DNA from 2 places in the Janthinobacterium sp. 1L-D-8-B-C4 genome. Region 1 is predicted to be linked to the other one. Evidence: predicted binding sites of a transcription regulator. Region 1 holds the regulator's gene; the other holds the start of a gene.
What was found. The regulator LexA, encoded in region 1, represses DNA repair genes until DNA is damaged. The targets are predictions, from matches to a motif close to ACTGTATNNNNATACAGT.
Positions count from the first base shown of each region.

Region 2: a site for LexA is predicted at 4,845-4,862, ahead of recA (recombinase RecA). Genes of this name have one in related genera too.

Region 1 covers NZ_JBXAVX010000006.1:312,659-320,118, forward strand. The annotation lists gene AC0Z42_RS13510 (SPOR domain-containing protein) at 1-374, shown strand, start outside; gene AC0Z42_RS13515 (CvpA family protein) at 394-882, shown strand; gene purF (amidophosphoribosyltransferase) at 920-2,443, shown strand; gene AC0Z42_RS13525 (cystathionine gamma-synthase family protein) at 2,552-3,793, shown strand; gene lexA (transcriptional repressor LexA) at 3,860-4,498, opposite strand; gene rpsF (30S ribosomal protein S6) at 4,775-5,164, shown strand; gene priB (primosomal replication protein N) at 5,182-5,481, shown strand; gene rpsR (30S ribosomal protein S18) at 5,508-5,798, shown strand; gene rplI (50S ribosomal protein L9) at 5,826-6,281, shown strand; gene AC0Z42_RS13555 (replicative DNA helicase) at 6,418-7,460, shown strand, end outside.
Region 2 covers NZ_JBXAVX010000004.1:378,288-385,747, reverse strand. The annotation lists gene AC0Z42_RS10515 (S9 family peptidase) at 1-36, opposite strand, end outside; gene AC0Z42_RS10510 (VC_2705 family sodium/solute symporter) at 136-2,184, opposite strand; gene AC0Z42_RS10505 (DUF4212 domain-containing protein) at 2,181-2,480, opposite strand; gene AC0Z42_RS10500 (sensor histidine kinase N-terminal domain-containing protein) at 2,473-4,008, opposite strand; gene AC0Z42_RS10495 (response regulator) at 4,005-4,712, opposite strand; gene recA (recombinase RecA) at 4,931-6,037, shown strand; gene recX (recombination regulator RecX) at 6,152-6,610, shown strand; gene AC0Z42_RS10480 (methyltransferase regulatory domain-containing protein) at 6,701-7,460, shown strand, end outside.

The DNA.
Region 1 (7,460 bases):
CGAAGCCTGAACCGAAACCGGTCAAGGTGGAAAAATCGAATGACGATGCGGCGCGCGCGATGGCCATCCTGGAAGGTAAACCTGCGGCCAAAGCGGAAGCCAAGCCGGTTGCCAAAATGGAGGAAAAATCGTCCGATAACGATGGCGGCCGCTTCGTTGTGCAGGTCGCCGCGCTGGCAACGCAGGACAAGGTCGATGAACTGCAGGCGAAGTTGCGCGACGCGGGCATCAATTCCTATACGCAAAAAGTGTCCAGCGCCGGTGGCCAGCGCATCCGCGTGCGCGTGGGGCCGTTCGGCAGCCGCGACGAGGCGGAAAAGACGCGCGCCAAATTGCAAAAGCTGGGCCTGGGCGGCAGCCTGGTGCCAGCATGATGCCAGTGGGCCAGGCGGCGTGACGATTTTCGATTATCTGGTGTTGTTCGTGCTGGCCACTTCGGTGCTGATCAGCATGATGCGCGGCCTGATCAAGGAAATCCTGTCGCTGGTGAGCTGGGTGGTGGCGTTTGTCGCAGCCAACGCCTACGGCGCGACCCTGGCGAAATTCCTGCCGGCCGTGATTCCTGGCGAGGCCGTGCGCCTGCTGCTGGCCTTCGTGATTCTGTTTATCGGCGTACGCATCCTGATGGGCTTGCTTGGCATGACGATCGATGCGCTGGTCAAGGTAACCGGGCTGAGCCTGGCCGACCGGATGCTGGGCAGCCTGTTCGGCGCGGCGCGGGGGCTTGTAATTGTGCTGACCACCGTCATCTTGTGCGGCATGACCTCGATTCCGCAACAGCCGTTCTGGAAGAACGCCTTGCTCAGTCCGTTTGCGGAGCAGGGTGCGCGCATCATCAAGCCTTATCTGCCTGCCGCCTACGCGCAGCATGTGAAATTTTGATCTTTTTAAATCAGTAGCACAGTTACAGGAGCACACCATGTGTGGCATCGTCGGCGTCGTTTCCCATCAACCTGTCAATCAATTGCTCTATGATGCGTTGTTGCTCTTGCAACATCGTGGTCAGGACGCGGCAGGGATTGCGACCAATCACAGCAGTATGTTTTCCATGCACAAGGCCAATGGCCTGGTGCGCGACGTCTTCCGTACGCGTAACATGCGTTCGCTGCAAGGCAATTCCGGCATCGGCCACTGCCGCTACCCTACCGCCGGTTCGTCGAGCGAAGAAGAAGCGCAACCGTTTTACGTGAATGCGCCGTTCGGCATTACCCTCGCGCACAATGGCAACCTGACCAACTGGGAACAGCTGAAACAGGAGATGTTCAAGAACGACCGCCGCCACATCAATACCGATTCCGACTCGGAAGTGCTGCTGAACGTGCTGGCCCATGAAATCCATCAGGCCACCAGCGGCCTGGTGCTCGATCCTGAGGCGATCTTCAAGGCCGTGACCGTGCTGAACCGCCGCGTCAAGGGTGGTTATGCGGCCGTCGCGCAGATCGCCGGCGTGGGCTTGCTGGCCTTCCGCGATCCGCACGGCATCCGTCCTTTGTGCCTGGGCATCAACGAAAGCGAGCAGGGCACCGAATACCTGATCGCCTCCGAATCGGTGGCACTGGAAGGCATGGGCTTCCGTTTCGTGCGCGATATCGCGCCGGGCGAAGCGGTCTTCATCGATGCTGACAAAAAACTGCACAGCCAGCAATGCGCCGACAACGCCAGCCTGAACCCATGCGTGTTCGAATTCGTCTACCTGGCGCGTCCCGATTCCGTCATTGACGGTGCCTCGGTGTACGCCACGCGCCTGAAAATGGGCGAATACCTGGCCGAAAAGATCCGCCGCGAACTGCCCGAAGGCGGCATCGACGTGGTCATGCCGATTCCCGACTCGTCGCGTCCGGCCGCCATCCAGCTGGCCCTGGCGCTGAACATCGAGTACCGCGAAGGCTTCATCAAGAACCGCTATATCGGCCGTACGTTCATCATGCCGGGCCAGGCGGCGCGCAAGAAGTCGGTGCGCCAGAAGCTCAACGCGATTCCGTCCGAATTCAAGGACAAGGTCGTACTGCTGGTCGACGACTCCATCGTGCGCGGCACCACCAGCCGCGAAATCGTGCAGATGGCGCGCGAAGCCGGCGCCCGCAAGGTGATCTTCGCTTCGGCCGCACCACCGGTGATCTACCCGAACGTCTACGGCATCGACATGCCGACGCGCGATGAGCTGATCGCCTATGGCCGCACCACCGAAGAAGTGTGCCGCGAAATCACCGCCGATTACCTGGTCTACCAGGATATCGACGACCTGAAGCAGGCGATTGCCGACGTCAACCCGGCCCTGACCAACTTCGAAGCGTCGTGCTTTGACGGCGTCTACGTGACCGGCGACGTCTCGCAGGACTACCTGGACCGCCTGGAATATGCGCGCCACAATCCGAAGGCGGCAGCGCCCGAAGACACGCCGCGTTCCCAGCTGAACCTGAACCTGGCGACTACCGAAGCATAAGTAACCTGCCCGGCCTGCGCCGGGCTTTTTTTGGGGTCAGACCTTCAGGTCTGACCCCGGCATTTGCCTTGGGGTTGCGCGGCAAATCGAATATCCGGAATTTCATCGATGACCACCAAAAAAACCTACGGCTTTACCACCACCATCCTGCATAACGACCGCCGCAAGGGCATCGAGCACGGCTCGCTGCACAAGCCCGTGCATACTTCGGTTGCTTTCGGCTACAGTGACGCGCGCCAGCTGGCGTCCGTGTTCCAGGGCAAGGAGCCGGGCTTTCGCTACGGCCGCCAGGGCAACCCGACCGTCTCCGCACTGGAAGACAAGGTCAACCAGATGGAAGACGGTGTGGCCACCTTGTGCTTTGCCACCGGCATGGGTGCCATCGGTGCCGTTGTGCAATCCTTGCTGCGCGCCGGCGACCATGTGGTGTCGTCGGCCTTTTTGTTCGGCAATACCAACAGCCTGTGGCAGACGGTGACGGGGCAGGGCATCGGCGTGTCATTCGTCGACGCCACCGAAGTGGCTAACGTGGCCGCCGCCATCACGCCGCAAACGCGCATCGTGTTCGTTGAAACCATCGCCAACCCGCGTACGCAGATCGCCGACCTGGCAAAGATTGGCGAGCTGTGCCGCGAGAAAGGCATCCTGTATATCGTCGACAACACCATGACCACGCCCTACCTGTTCCGCCCGAAAGCGGTGGGCGCCGGCCTGGTGATCAATGCGCTGACCAAGTCGATCGGCGGCCACGGCAATGCGCTTGGGGGCAGCCTGACCGATACCGGTGTGTTCGACTGGACGCAGTACCCGAATATTTTCGAGAACTACAAAAAGGCGGCGCCGAAACAATGGGGCATTGCGCAGATCCGCGCCAAGGCCTTGCGCGACTTCGGTGCCTCGCTGGGGCCGGAAGCGGCGCATCATATTGCCGTGGGCGCCGAAACCATGGCCTTGCGCATGGACCGCACCTGCTCGAACGCGCTGGCGCTCGCTACCATGCTGCAAGCCGATCCGCGCGTGGCGGCCGTGCATTACCCGGGCCTGGCGTCGCACCCGCAGCACGCGCTGGCGTCCGAGTTGTTCCGCAGCTACGGTTCGCTGTTCAGTTTTGAATTGAAAGACGGCATCGACTGCTTCGATTTCCTCAATCGCCTGAACCTGGCGATACCGGCCAGCAACCTGGGCGACACGCGCACCCTGGTGATACCGGTCGCCCATACGATCTTCTACGAGATGGGTGCAGAACGCCGCGCCAGCATGGGCATTGCCGAGTCGCTGATCCGCGTTTCCGTCGGTATCGAGGATGAAGCCGACCTGCTCGATGATTTCAAGAGCGCGCTGGACGCGTAAACGCCTTCGGCAATAAAAAGGGCCGCAACAGCATTGCTGTGGCGGCCCTTTTTCACGTGCAGCAGTTTAATGCCAGCTGCGCATCAGGCCGACTGCCAGGCCTTCCAGGGCAAACTCGTCTTCCGGCGTCACGGTAATGACCTTGAAGTCGGGGTTTTCCGGGAACAGTTCGATCAGGGTGCCGGTTTTCTTGTAGCGCTTGACGGTGACTTCATCGCCGATGCGGGCTACGACGATCTGGCCGTTCTTGGCACTGTCGACTTTTTTTACGGCCAGCAGGTCGCCGTCCATGATGCCGGCGTCGCGCATCGACCAGCCGCGCACTTTCAGCAAAAAGTCGGGCTTGGCCGAAAACAGGGCCGGATCGACGTTGTAGCTCGCTTCCAGGTTTTCCTGCGCCAGGATGGGCGAACCGGCGGCCACGCGGCCGATCAGCGGCAGCGACATCAGCAGCGCGGCAGGCACCTTCGGCAGCGCCGGCTCGGCAAGCGAGGCGCCGATCAGGCGGATGCCGCGCGAGGTGCCCGGCGAAATCTCGATGGCGCCCTTGCGGGCCAGGGCCTGCAAATGCTCTTCGGCTGCATTGGCCGATTTGAAACCCAATTCATTGGCGATTTCGGCGCGGGTCGGAGGAAAACCCGTGTTTTCAATCGCGTCCTTGATCAGGTTCAGGATTTGTTCTTGTCGTGCTGTCAGCTTGATCATGGATGGTGGGTGCATAGTGAAATGCTGTCTATATGAACAGTCTGTATTTTTGTACAGTATCGCCGACTATGCAAGCGACTTTCGGCATTTTCGGCCGATTTCGATGGAAAAAGTCGCGCGCGAAGCAAAAATGCTGCGCTGGCGGGCGTTGCAGGCGCTGCATGGCAAGCAATGGTTGAACGGATTGCAAAAGGCGGTTATAATCTTCGGCTGACCTTCCCACACCCGTCTTGACGCCGGGGTGGGCGATTATCAATCCGACCTGAAGGAGTTTGCATGCGTCATTATGAAATAGTCTTTATCGTCCATCCGGACCAGAGCGAGCAAGTGCCCGCGATGATCGAACGCTACAAAGCCAGCGTAACCACCCGCGGCGGTTCGGTTCACCGCGTGGAAGATTGGGGCCGCCGTCAAATGGCTTACTCGATCCAGAAACTGCCTAAAGCACACTACATCTGCCTGAACATCGAATGCGACAACGAGACCCTGGTCGAGTTGGAAACAGCATTCAAATTCAATGATGCCGTGTTGCGTCACCTGACCGTTAAAATGAAGAAAGCTGAAACAGCTCCTTCGCCGATGATGAAATCGGTACAACGCGAAGATGCGGCCAAAAGCCACCGCACCGAAGCACCAGCAGCCGCTCCAGCCGCAGCAGCAGCCTGATTGACCAGGATCGTGCGCTGAACCAGTTACAAGTTACCGCCATCATTGCCGAGCGCGAAATATTGCGCTATACCCCGGCAGGGTTGCCGATCGTGAATGCAGTATTGCAGCACAGTTCGCAGCAGATGGAAGCCGGTATCGCCCGTTTGACCGAGTTTGAACTTGCCGCGCTTGCCGCTGGCGAAATCTCAGGCCGGTTCAGTCAGGCAAGCTTGGGCGGGGTGTATCAGTTCACGGGTTTCCTGGCCAGGAAAAGCCGCAACAGCAAGAGTTTGGTGTTTCACATCATTGATTTTAGTGCAGTCAGTTCTGACTAGCGCAATTTTAGATACAGGAGCCTAGAATGGCATTCGGTAAAAAGTTCGACAAAAACAAGCTCAAGCTTAAAGAAAAACGCAAACAGCAAAACCCACTGTTCAAACGCAAGAAGTTCTGCCGCTTCACCGCAGCACACGTTGAACAAGTTGACTACAAAGACGTTGACACGCTGAAAGACTTCGTCCAAGAAAACGGCAAGATCATGCCAGCACGCCTGACCGGTACCAAAGCGCACTACCAGCGCCAAGTTGACACCGCAATCAAGCGCGCTCGCTTCCTCGCGCTGCTGCCATACACCGATTTGCACCACGCTTAATCGGTCAGATATTCCTGGAGAAGAACTATGCAAATCATTCTGTTAGAAAAAGTTGTTAACGTCGGTAACCTCGGCGAAGTCGTCAAAGTCAAAGACGGTTACGCACGTAACTTCCTGATCCCGCAACGCCTGGCCCGTCGTGCTACCGCTACGGCGATCGCCGAATTCGAAGTCAAGCGCGCTGAACTGGAAAAAGCTGCTGCCGCCAAACTGGCTGCATCGCAAGCCCAGGGCGAAAAACTGAGCGGCCTGACCGTTCAAGTTGCTCAAAAAGCTGGCGTCGATGGCCGTCTGTTCGGTTCTGTCACCAACTTCGACATCGCTGAAGCGCTGACCAAGCAAGGTTTCGCTGTTGAAAAAGCACAAGTACGCATGCCTACCGGCCCGCTGAAAGTTGTTGGCGAGCACAACGTTTCGGTTGCCCTGCACACCGACGTGGTAGTGGAAGTGGTGATCGCTGTGGTACCAGACGCAAACGCGTAAATCGTTTGCAGGCCTCGGCCTGCAGCATTGCCGCAATTGGAAAAGCCGGGTTCGCCCGGCTTTTTTGTGGCCTTTTTTTCCGTCATTTTCAGCCCTTTATTTTTGCCCGCACGCCGAAGCGGGTATAATTCGCGCCATGAACGCCCCCTCAGATCCACAACTGGATTCCCTCCGCATACCGCCGCATTCGATCGAAGCAGAACAGTCCGTCATTGGTGGTCTGCTGCGCGATAATGCCGCGTATGACCGCATTGCCGATTTCATGCATGCGGATGATTTCTATCGCTATGACCATCGCATCATCTTCGAGCAAATCGTCAAGATGGTGAACGCCTCGAAGCCGGCCGATGTCATTACTGTTTTTGAAACCCTGACCCAGCTCGGCAAGGCCGAGGATGTGGGCGGACTCGCTTACCTGAACGCGATGGCGCAAAACACGCCGTCGGCAGCCAATATCCGCCGTTACGCCGAGATCGTGCGCGACCGCGGCGTGCTGCGCAAGTTGATCACCGTGGCCGACGATATCTCGGGCACTGCGTTCAGCCCGCAAGGCAAGGAAGTCAAGCAGATGCTTGACGAAGCCGAATCGAAGATCTTTGCGATTGCCGAAGAAGGCGCGCGCGGCGCGCAGGGCTGGACCGCGATCCAGCCCTTGCTGACGCAAGTGGTCGAGCGCATCGACGAGCTCTACAGCCGTGACAACCAGAGTGAAATCACCGGCGTGCCGACCGGTTTTATCGACCTCGACCGCATGACCTCCGGCCTGCAGCCGGGCGACCTGGTGATCGTCGCCGGCCGCCCGTCGATGGGCAAGACCGCGTTTTCCGTCAATATCGGCGAGAACGTGGCGATCGACAGCGGCTTGCCGGTGGCGGTGTTCTCGATGGAGATGGGCGGCGCCCAGCTGGCCATGCGTATGCTGGGCTCGGTCGGGCAGCTCGACCAGCACCGCCTGCGCACCGGCCGCCTGAACGACGAAGACTGGCCGCGCCTCACCAACGCGATCCAGAAGATGAACGACGCCCAGTTGTACATCGACGAAACGCCGGCGCTGAACTCGATCGAGTTGCGCGCGCGTTCGCGCCGCCTGTCGCGCCAGTGCGGCAAGCTCGGCCTGATCATCGTCGACTATTTGCAGCTGATGTCGGCCAATTCCCCCGGCGACAACCGTGCCACCGA
Region 2 (7,460 bases), on a different contig from region 1:
GAGTGCTGCGGTGAAACGGGCCAGGCTGGACTGCATGAATACTCCTGTCGAGAATGTCAAATATGGTATCTATTTTTATACTGTTTCTCGCAGGCTAACATTTCAGCGTGCATTTGGCCAGCCCGGCCGGCGGTTTTATTCCGGCGCGCGGATATGGTCGACCAGCCCGGTGCTGCGCCGGCCCGGTGCCGGCGTCAGGAGGCTGACCAGCACAGTAGTGAGCATGCCGGCCGGCATGCCGAAAATGCCGGCGGCGATCGGCGCGATATGGAACCACTGACCGGCCGGGCCGCCACCGAGCATCGGGCTGGTCTGCAGCATGTAGTACAGGCAGACGCCAAAACCGGCCAGCATGCCGGCCACCGCGCCATGGTGATTGGCGCGTTTCCAGAACACCCCCAGCACCAGTGAGGGGAACAGGGTCGAGGCGGCCAGCGAAAAGGCGATGCCGACCAGCGACAGGATATCGGCCGGTTTTTGCGAGGCGGCGTAGGCGGCGATAAAGGCCACCGCCAGCAGCAGCAGTTTCGAGATCGTCACGCGCTTTTGCGTCGAGGCGGTCGGGTCGACCACCTTGTAATAGATATCGTGCGACAGGCCGTTGGAAATGGCCAGCAGCAAGCCGTCCGCCGTCGACAGGGCGGCGGCCAGGCCGCCAGCGGCCACCAGGCCCGAAATGACATACGGCAGGCCGGCGATCTCGGGCGTGGCCAGCACCAGCACGTCGGCGTCGATGGCGATCTCGGCCAGTTGCACCACGCCGTCGCGGTTGACGTCGACGATGCTGATCAAGGGGCTGAGCTTGTCGACATTGGCCCAGTACGAGACCCAGGTCGGCAAGTGCGCATATTGGGTACCGACCAGGGCCGAATAAATATCGTATTTGACCAGCACCGCCAGCGCAGGAATCGTCAGGTAAATCAGCAGGATGAAAAACAGGGTCCAGAATACCGACACGCGGGTTTCATGCACCGACGGCGTAGTGTAGGAGCGCATCAAAATATGCGGCAGGGCGGCCGTGCCCAGCATCATGCAGAAGACCAGGGCCAGGAAATTGTTGCGCTTGATATCGGACTGTGCGCGGTCGGGTGCGGGAAACGGCTGGGCATGCGGCGTGATCGGCTCGGCCCGCTTCAAATTCAAGGCCAGCGCCGCCTGCCAGGCGCTGCGCGCCTCTTCCGGGCTTTTCGGATAGGCGAGCAGGGCCCGCTCGGCGCTGCGGATATCGAACAGCGAGGCATTGCGCTTGCGCAGGATATCGAGCTGGCGCTGGGCCGCCAGCCGGCCTGCATCCCACGCGGCGGGCAAGCCATCGAGTTCGATCTGGTAGTTGCGCGCGCGCTGGGCGTAGATGTCGCGCACTTCCTGTTCCTTCGGGTCCTGGTCCAGTACCTGCTCGCGCGCGCTCAGCTGCGTAAGCACCTTGCCGTAGGCGATCTGCGGCACCGGATTGTCGGCATGCTTGACCGACAGCCACATGGCGGGTATCAGAAAGGCCACCACGATGATGATGTACTGCGCCACCTGGGTCCAGGTAATGGCGCGCATGCCGCCCAGGAAAGAACACACCAGAATGCTGGCAAGTCCAAGGAAAATGCCGACCGAAAAATCGACACCGGTAAAGCGCGAGGCGATCAGGCCGACCGCGTAGATCTGCGCCACCACATAGGTGAACGAGACCACGATGGTGGCGGCCACGGCCAATACGCGCACCGGCGCGCCCTTGTTGTCCGGCCCGCCGCCATAGCGCGCTGCCAGGAAATCGGGAATCGTGTACTGGCCGAACTTGCGCAAATAGGGCGCGATCAAGAGCGACACCAGGCAATAGCCGCCGGTCCAGCCCATGATGAAGGCCAGGCCATCGAAACCATTCAGGTACAGCCCGCCGGCCAGGCTGATGAAGCTGGCCGCCGAGATCCAGTCGGCGGCGGTGGCCATGCCATTGAACAGGGCCGGCACGCGCCGTCCGGCCACATAGTATTCGGTGACGTTCGAGGTGCGGCTGATGACGCCGATGGTGGCGTACAGGGTGATGGTGGCAAACATGAACAGATAGCCGATCCACACGCGCGACATGCCTTCCTGTTCCAGCACCGTCAAGGCCAGCAAAAAGGCCGCAAAGCCGGCCGAAAACAGCAGGTAGTAGCGCGACAGGCGCTTGAACAGGCTGCGTGGCGCGCTCATGGCAATGGCTCGGCCTGGAACTGCTGGTCGAGCCGGCGCATGCGCCAGGCATAGCAGCCGAGGATGGCCAGGTAGACCAGCGAGGCGCCCTGGGCCGCCATGTAGAACGGCAGCGGCCAGCCGAACAACTGCAGATGCAGCAGTTCGCGCGCGTAGAACACGGTCAGGAAACCCGTCAGCAGCCACACCAGCAGCAGCACCGCCGTCAGGCGCCGGGTGGCTTGCCAGTGCGCGGCGCGGCGCGCCAGCAGCGCGGGGCTGAGGTTGGGGTTGGGCGCCGGCTTGGGCTTATCCATACGTGATGTCGTCCTCGGGCGGGGTTTCCGGCGGCAGCAGGGCAATCGACAGGCGCAGCAGGGTGCCCGGCCATTTCGGCGTATGCGCGCGCGGATTGTGGAAGATGTCGACCTCGGCGCCGTGTTGCTGGGCAATTTCGCGCACGATGGCCAGGCCCAGGCCACTGCCATCGACATTACTGCCAAGAATGCGGTAAAAGCGTTCGAACACGTGCGCGCGCTCGGCCTGGGGAATGCCGGGGCCCGTGTCTTCCACTTCCAGGATGGCCAGCTCCTGGGTGCTGCGCACGCGCACCGTGACGCTGCCGCCGACCGGCGTATAGCGCAGTGCATTGTCGATCAGGTTGCCCAGCAACTCGCGCAGCATCATGGGATTGCCCGAGATCATCACCGGCTGCGCCGCTTGTTCAAAGCCCAGGTCGATGCGCTGGGCAAATGAGGCTTGCACCCAGTCATGCACCACGGTGCGCGCCAGCTCGCTCAGTTCCAGCGGTTCAAAGGCCGTGCCCGCCTGCGGCTGGTTTTCCGCGCGGGCCAGGGCCAGCAGCTGGTTTACCAGCCGCGTGGCCGCTTCCGAGCTTTTGGCCAGCTGCAGCAGCGAGCGGTGGATCTCGTCCTGGTCGGTCTGGCGCAAGGCCAGCTCGGACTGCATGCGCATGCCGGCCAGCGGCGTTTTCATCTGGTGCGCGGCGTCGGCGATAAAGCGCTTTTGCATGTCGATCGACAAGGACAGGCGCGACAGCATGTCGTTGAGCGAACCGACCAGTGGCGTGATTTCCTCGGGCACCTGGTTTGAATCGATCGGCGACAGGTCGTCGGGTGGCCGTGCGCGTATGCGTTCCTGCAGCTGCGCCAGCGGCGACAGGCCGCGCGACAGCGCAAACCACACCAGCGCCAGGATCACCGGCAAGATAATAAATTGCGGCAAGATCACGCCCTTGATGATTTCATTGGCCAGCTGGGCCCGCTTTTCCAGGGTTTCCGCCACCTGCACCAGCGCGCGCTCACCATCGTCGCCGCCGCCGTCGGGCGCGTCGATATACGAAAAGGCCACCCGCACCGGCGTGCCATGTACCGAGTCGTTGCGAAACAGCACCGTGCCGCTGCGATAGCGCTCGGCATCCTGCGGTGGCGGCAAGTCGCGGTCGCCGGCCAGGTAGCGGCCCTGCTGGTCGAGCATCAGGTAATACACGGCGTCGACATCGTCGCCGCGCAGCGCCTCGCGCGAGGCGCCGCCGGCCCGGCCGGGCAGCCGGCCAGGCTGCGCGCCGTCGGCCTGCCTGACCTGCTGAACCAGCATCGTCACATTGTCTGCCAGCGCATGGTCGAAGGGCTGGTTGGCGATGCCCTTGGCCACCAGATAGGTGATGGCGATACTCATCGGCCACAGCAGCAGCAGCGGCGCCAGCATCCAGTCGAGGATCTCGCCGAACAGCGAGTGCTGGATGGTTTCATCGTGCTCGCTGGTGGGCGGCTCGTACCAGTCGTCTTCGGCCAGTTCGTCTGCTGGCGCTACATGCGGCTTCACTTGCCGATGTCGCCGGCGTCCAGCGGCACGCGCGCTTCCGTATATTTTTCCAGGCAGTAACCCAGGCCGCGCACGGTGGCGATGCGCACGCCGCCCACCTCGATCTTTTTGCGCAGCCGGTGCACATACACTTCGATGGCGTTGTTCGACACCTCTTCACCCCATTCGCACAGGTGGTCGACCAGCTGCTCTTTGGAAACGAGACGGCCGGTGCGGCCCAGCAGGATTTCCAGTAGGCCCAGTTCGCGCGCCGACAAATCGATCATCTGTTCGTTGATATACGCGCTGCGGCCCACCTGGTCATAGCTGAGCGGCCCGTGCTTGATCACGGTGGCGCCGCCGCCGGCGCCGCGGCGGGTCAGGGCGCGCACTCTTGCCTCCAGTTCGGACAAGGCGAAGGGCTTGGCCATATAATCATCTGCACCGAGATCGAGGCCGTTGACTCGTTGCTCGATGGAATCGGCGGCCGTCAGTATCAGCACCGGCAGCAGGGAAGCGCGCGCGCGCAGGCGGCGCAGCACTTCCAACCCGCTCAATTTGGGCAGGCCCAGGTCGAGTATCAGCAGGTCGAATTCCTGGGTGGACAGGGCGGTATCGGCTTCCTGGCCATTCTTGACGCAGTCGATGGCATAACCGGACTGGCGCAGCGAACGGGTCAAGCCGTCGGCCAGCACGCTGTCATCTTCGGCAAGTAAAATACGCATGGCAGATTCCTAAGCTTGCGACATCAGAAGTGTGTATTGTGTTTCATTTTGCGCAAGGTGGCGAATATTTATGAAAAACCGGCCTTGTAATGATCTGTTTCAATTCAAATGCACGTTCCGCTTGCATTAAGCACTGTTTTTTTATACAGTAGTGTCTGTCATGTATTTTGTGCTGCAACCCTTTACACCTATGCGCCAGTTCGGGCTGAAAGAACATAATGGACGATAAAAGAGCTGTAATACCCGCTGCTGAAAAAGCCAAGGCGCTGGCCGCCGCGCTGGCACAGATCGAGAAGCAGTTTGGCAAAGGTTCGGTCATGCGCATGGATGCCAGCGCACCGATCGAAGAAGTGCAAGTCGTGTCGACCGGTTCGCTCGGCCTCGATATCGCGCTGGGCGTGGGCGGCTTGCCGCGCGGCCGCGTGGTGGAAATCTACGGTCCTGAATCGTCGGGTAAAACCACGCTGACCCTGCAAACCATCGCCGAAATGCAAAAACTGGGCGGTACCTGCGCCTTTATCGACGCCGAGCACGCGCTCGACGTCGGCTACGCGCAAAAGCTGGGCGTGAACCTGCACGAACTGCTGATCTCGCAACCGGACACGGGCGAACAGGCGCTGGAAATTTGCGACGCCCTCGTGCGTTCGGGCAGCGTCGACCTGGTGGTGATCGACTCGGTAGCGGCGCTGACGCCACGCGCCGAGATCGAAGGCGACATGGGTGATTCCTTGCCAGGTCTGCAGGCACGTTTGATGTCGCAGGCACTGCGCAAGCTGACCGGCTCGATCAACCGCACCAATACCCTGGTCATCTTCATCAACCAGATCCGCATGAAGATCGGCGTGATGTTCGGCAGCCCGGAAACCACCACCGGCGGCAATGCGCTGAAATTCTACGCTTCCGTGCGCCTGGATATCCGCCGCACCGGCTCGATCAAGTCGGGCGACGAAGTGATCGGCAACGAAACCAAGGTCAAGGTCGTCAAGAACAAGATCGCGCCACCGTTCAAGGAAGCGCACTTCGACATCCTGTACGGCGCAGGCACTTCGCGCGAAGGCGAGATCCTGGACCTCGGTTCGGATGCGAAGATCGTTGAAAAATCCGGTTCCTGGTACAGCTACAATGGCGAGCGCATCGGCCAGGGCAAGGACAACGCCCGCGCCTTCCTGCAAGAGCGTCCGGCGCTGGCGCGTGAAATCGAAAACAAGGTTCGCGCTTCGCTGGGCGTGCGTGAGTTGCCACCGCTGGCGGGTGAAAAGCCTGAAAAAGCCGACAAGGCTGCGGACAAGGCCGCCAAGGCAGCGGAAGCCAAGGCTGCTGAATAAAGTAGCTGACGCGGCTAGCCGCAAGGTGTGACCCTGATCGCCGTCCCGCGCTGTTGCGCCGGGCGGCGTTTGTGTTTGTGTGGTTTGATCGTGAAATGAAAGACAAGGTGGTGTATGGCCAGAGTGCAATTGAGCCTGAAGGGCAGGGCGCTACGCTTTCTGTCGATGCGCGAACACAGCCGCATGGAATTGCGCCGCAAGCTGCAGCGCCATGCCGAGGAAGGCGACGACGTGGAAGCCTTGCTCGACAGCCTTGAGCAGGCCAACTGGCTGTCGCAGGAGCGTTTTTCCGAGTCGCTGGTGCACCGCCGCTCGGCCCGCTTCGGCAACAGCCGCATCATGGCCGAGCTGCAAAGCCATGGCATACAGGGCGAGGCGCTGCAGGAACTGAAGGCGGGCCTGGCCGAGGGCGAGACCGAACGCGCCTGCGAAGTGTGGCGCCGCAAGTTTGGCGAGGTAGCGCAAGATGCCGAGCAGCGCAGCAAGCAGATGCGTTTCCTGATGCAGCGCGGCTTCTCGCAGCGCGCGATCCAGGTGGCGATCAAGGGCCTGGCCGACGAAGATAGTGATTAAAAAATATCAACAGGCTTGTCCGGATCAGTTATCCTGCCCACAGGCTGCGGCGCATGGTGCGCAGGCCATGACTGGTGAGATGGGATACTGATGAACGACTGGCATGCTGGCTATACTTCCGAAACCTCGTACACCTACGGTTATTACACGGAATTGAATCCCCTGCGGGTGCAGTTGATGCTGCTCAGTTATGGCTATATGCCGCCGAAGATCAGCACCGCCTGCGAACTGGGCTTCGGCCAGGGCATTACCGTCAATATTCATGCGGCCGCCTCTGGCGTGCGCTGGTACGGCACCGACTTCAACCCGGCCCAGACCGCGTTCGCGCAGGAACTGGCCGAGGTGGCGGACAATGGCGCCGTGCTGTCGGAGCAGTCATTCCGTGATTTCTGTGGACGCAGTGACTTGCCCGACTTCGATTTCATTGCCCTGCACGGTATCTGGAGCTGGATTTCGCCGGAAAACCAGGGCCATATCGTCGATTTCCTGGCGCGCAAGCTCAAACCGGGTGGCGTGCTGTACATCAGCTACAACACCCAGGCTGGCTGGGCGGCGATAGCGCCGCTCCGTGAACTGCTGGAGCAGCATAGCCGTGTCATGAGCGCGCCGGGCCAGGACATCCGCGCGCGCGTGGGCAGCGCCATGTCGTTTGTCAGCCGCATGATGGACACCAATCCGCGCTACCTGGCGGCCAATCCGACCGCCGCCCTGCGCCTGAAACAGCTCGGCGAACTCGATCCGAACTATCTGGCGCACGAATTTTTCAATCATTACTGGCAACCCCAGTCGTTTTCCAGCATCAGGCCGGCACTGAGCGCCGCCAAGCTCGATTTCGCCGGCTCGGCCGCAT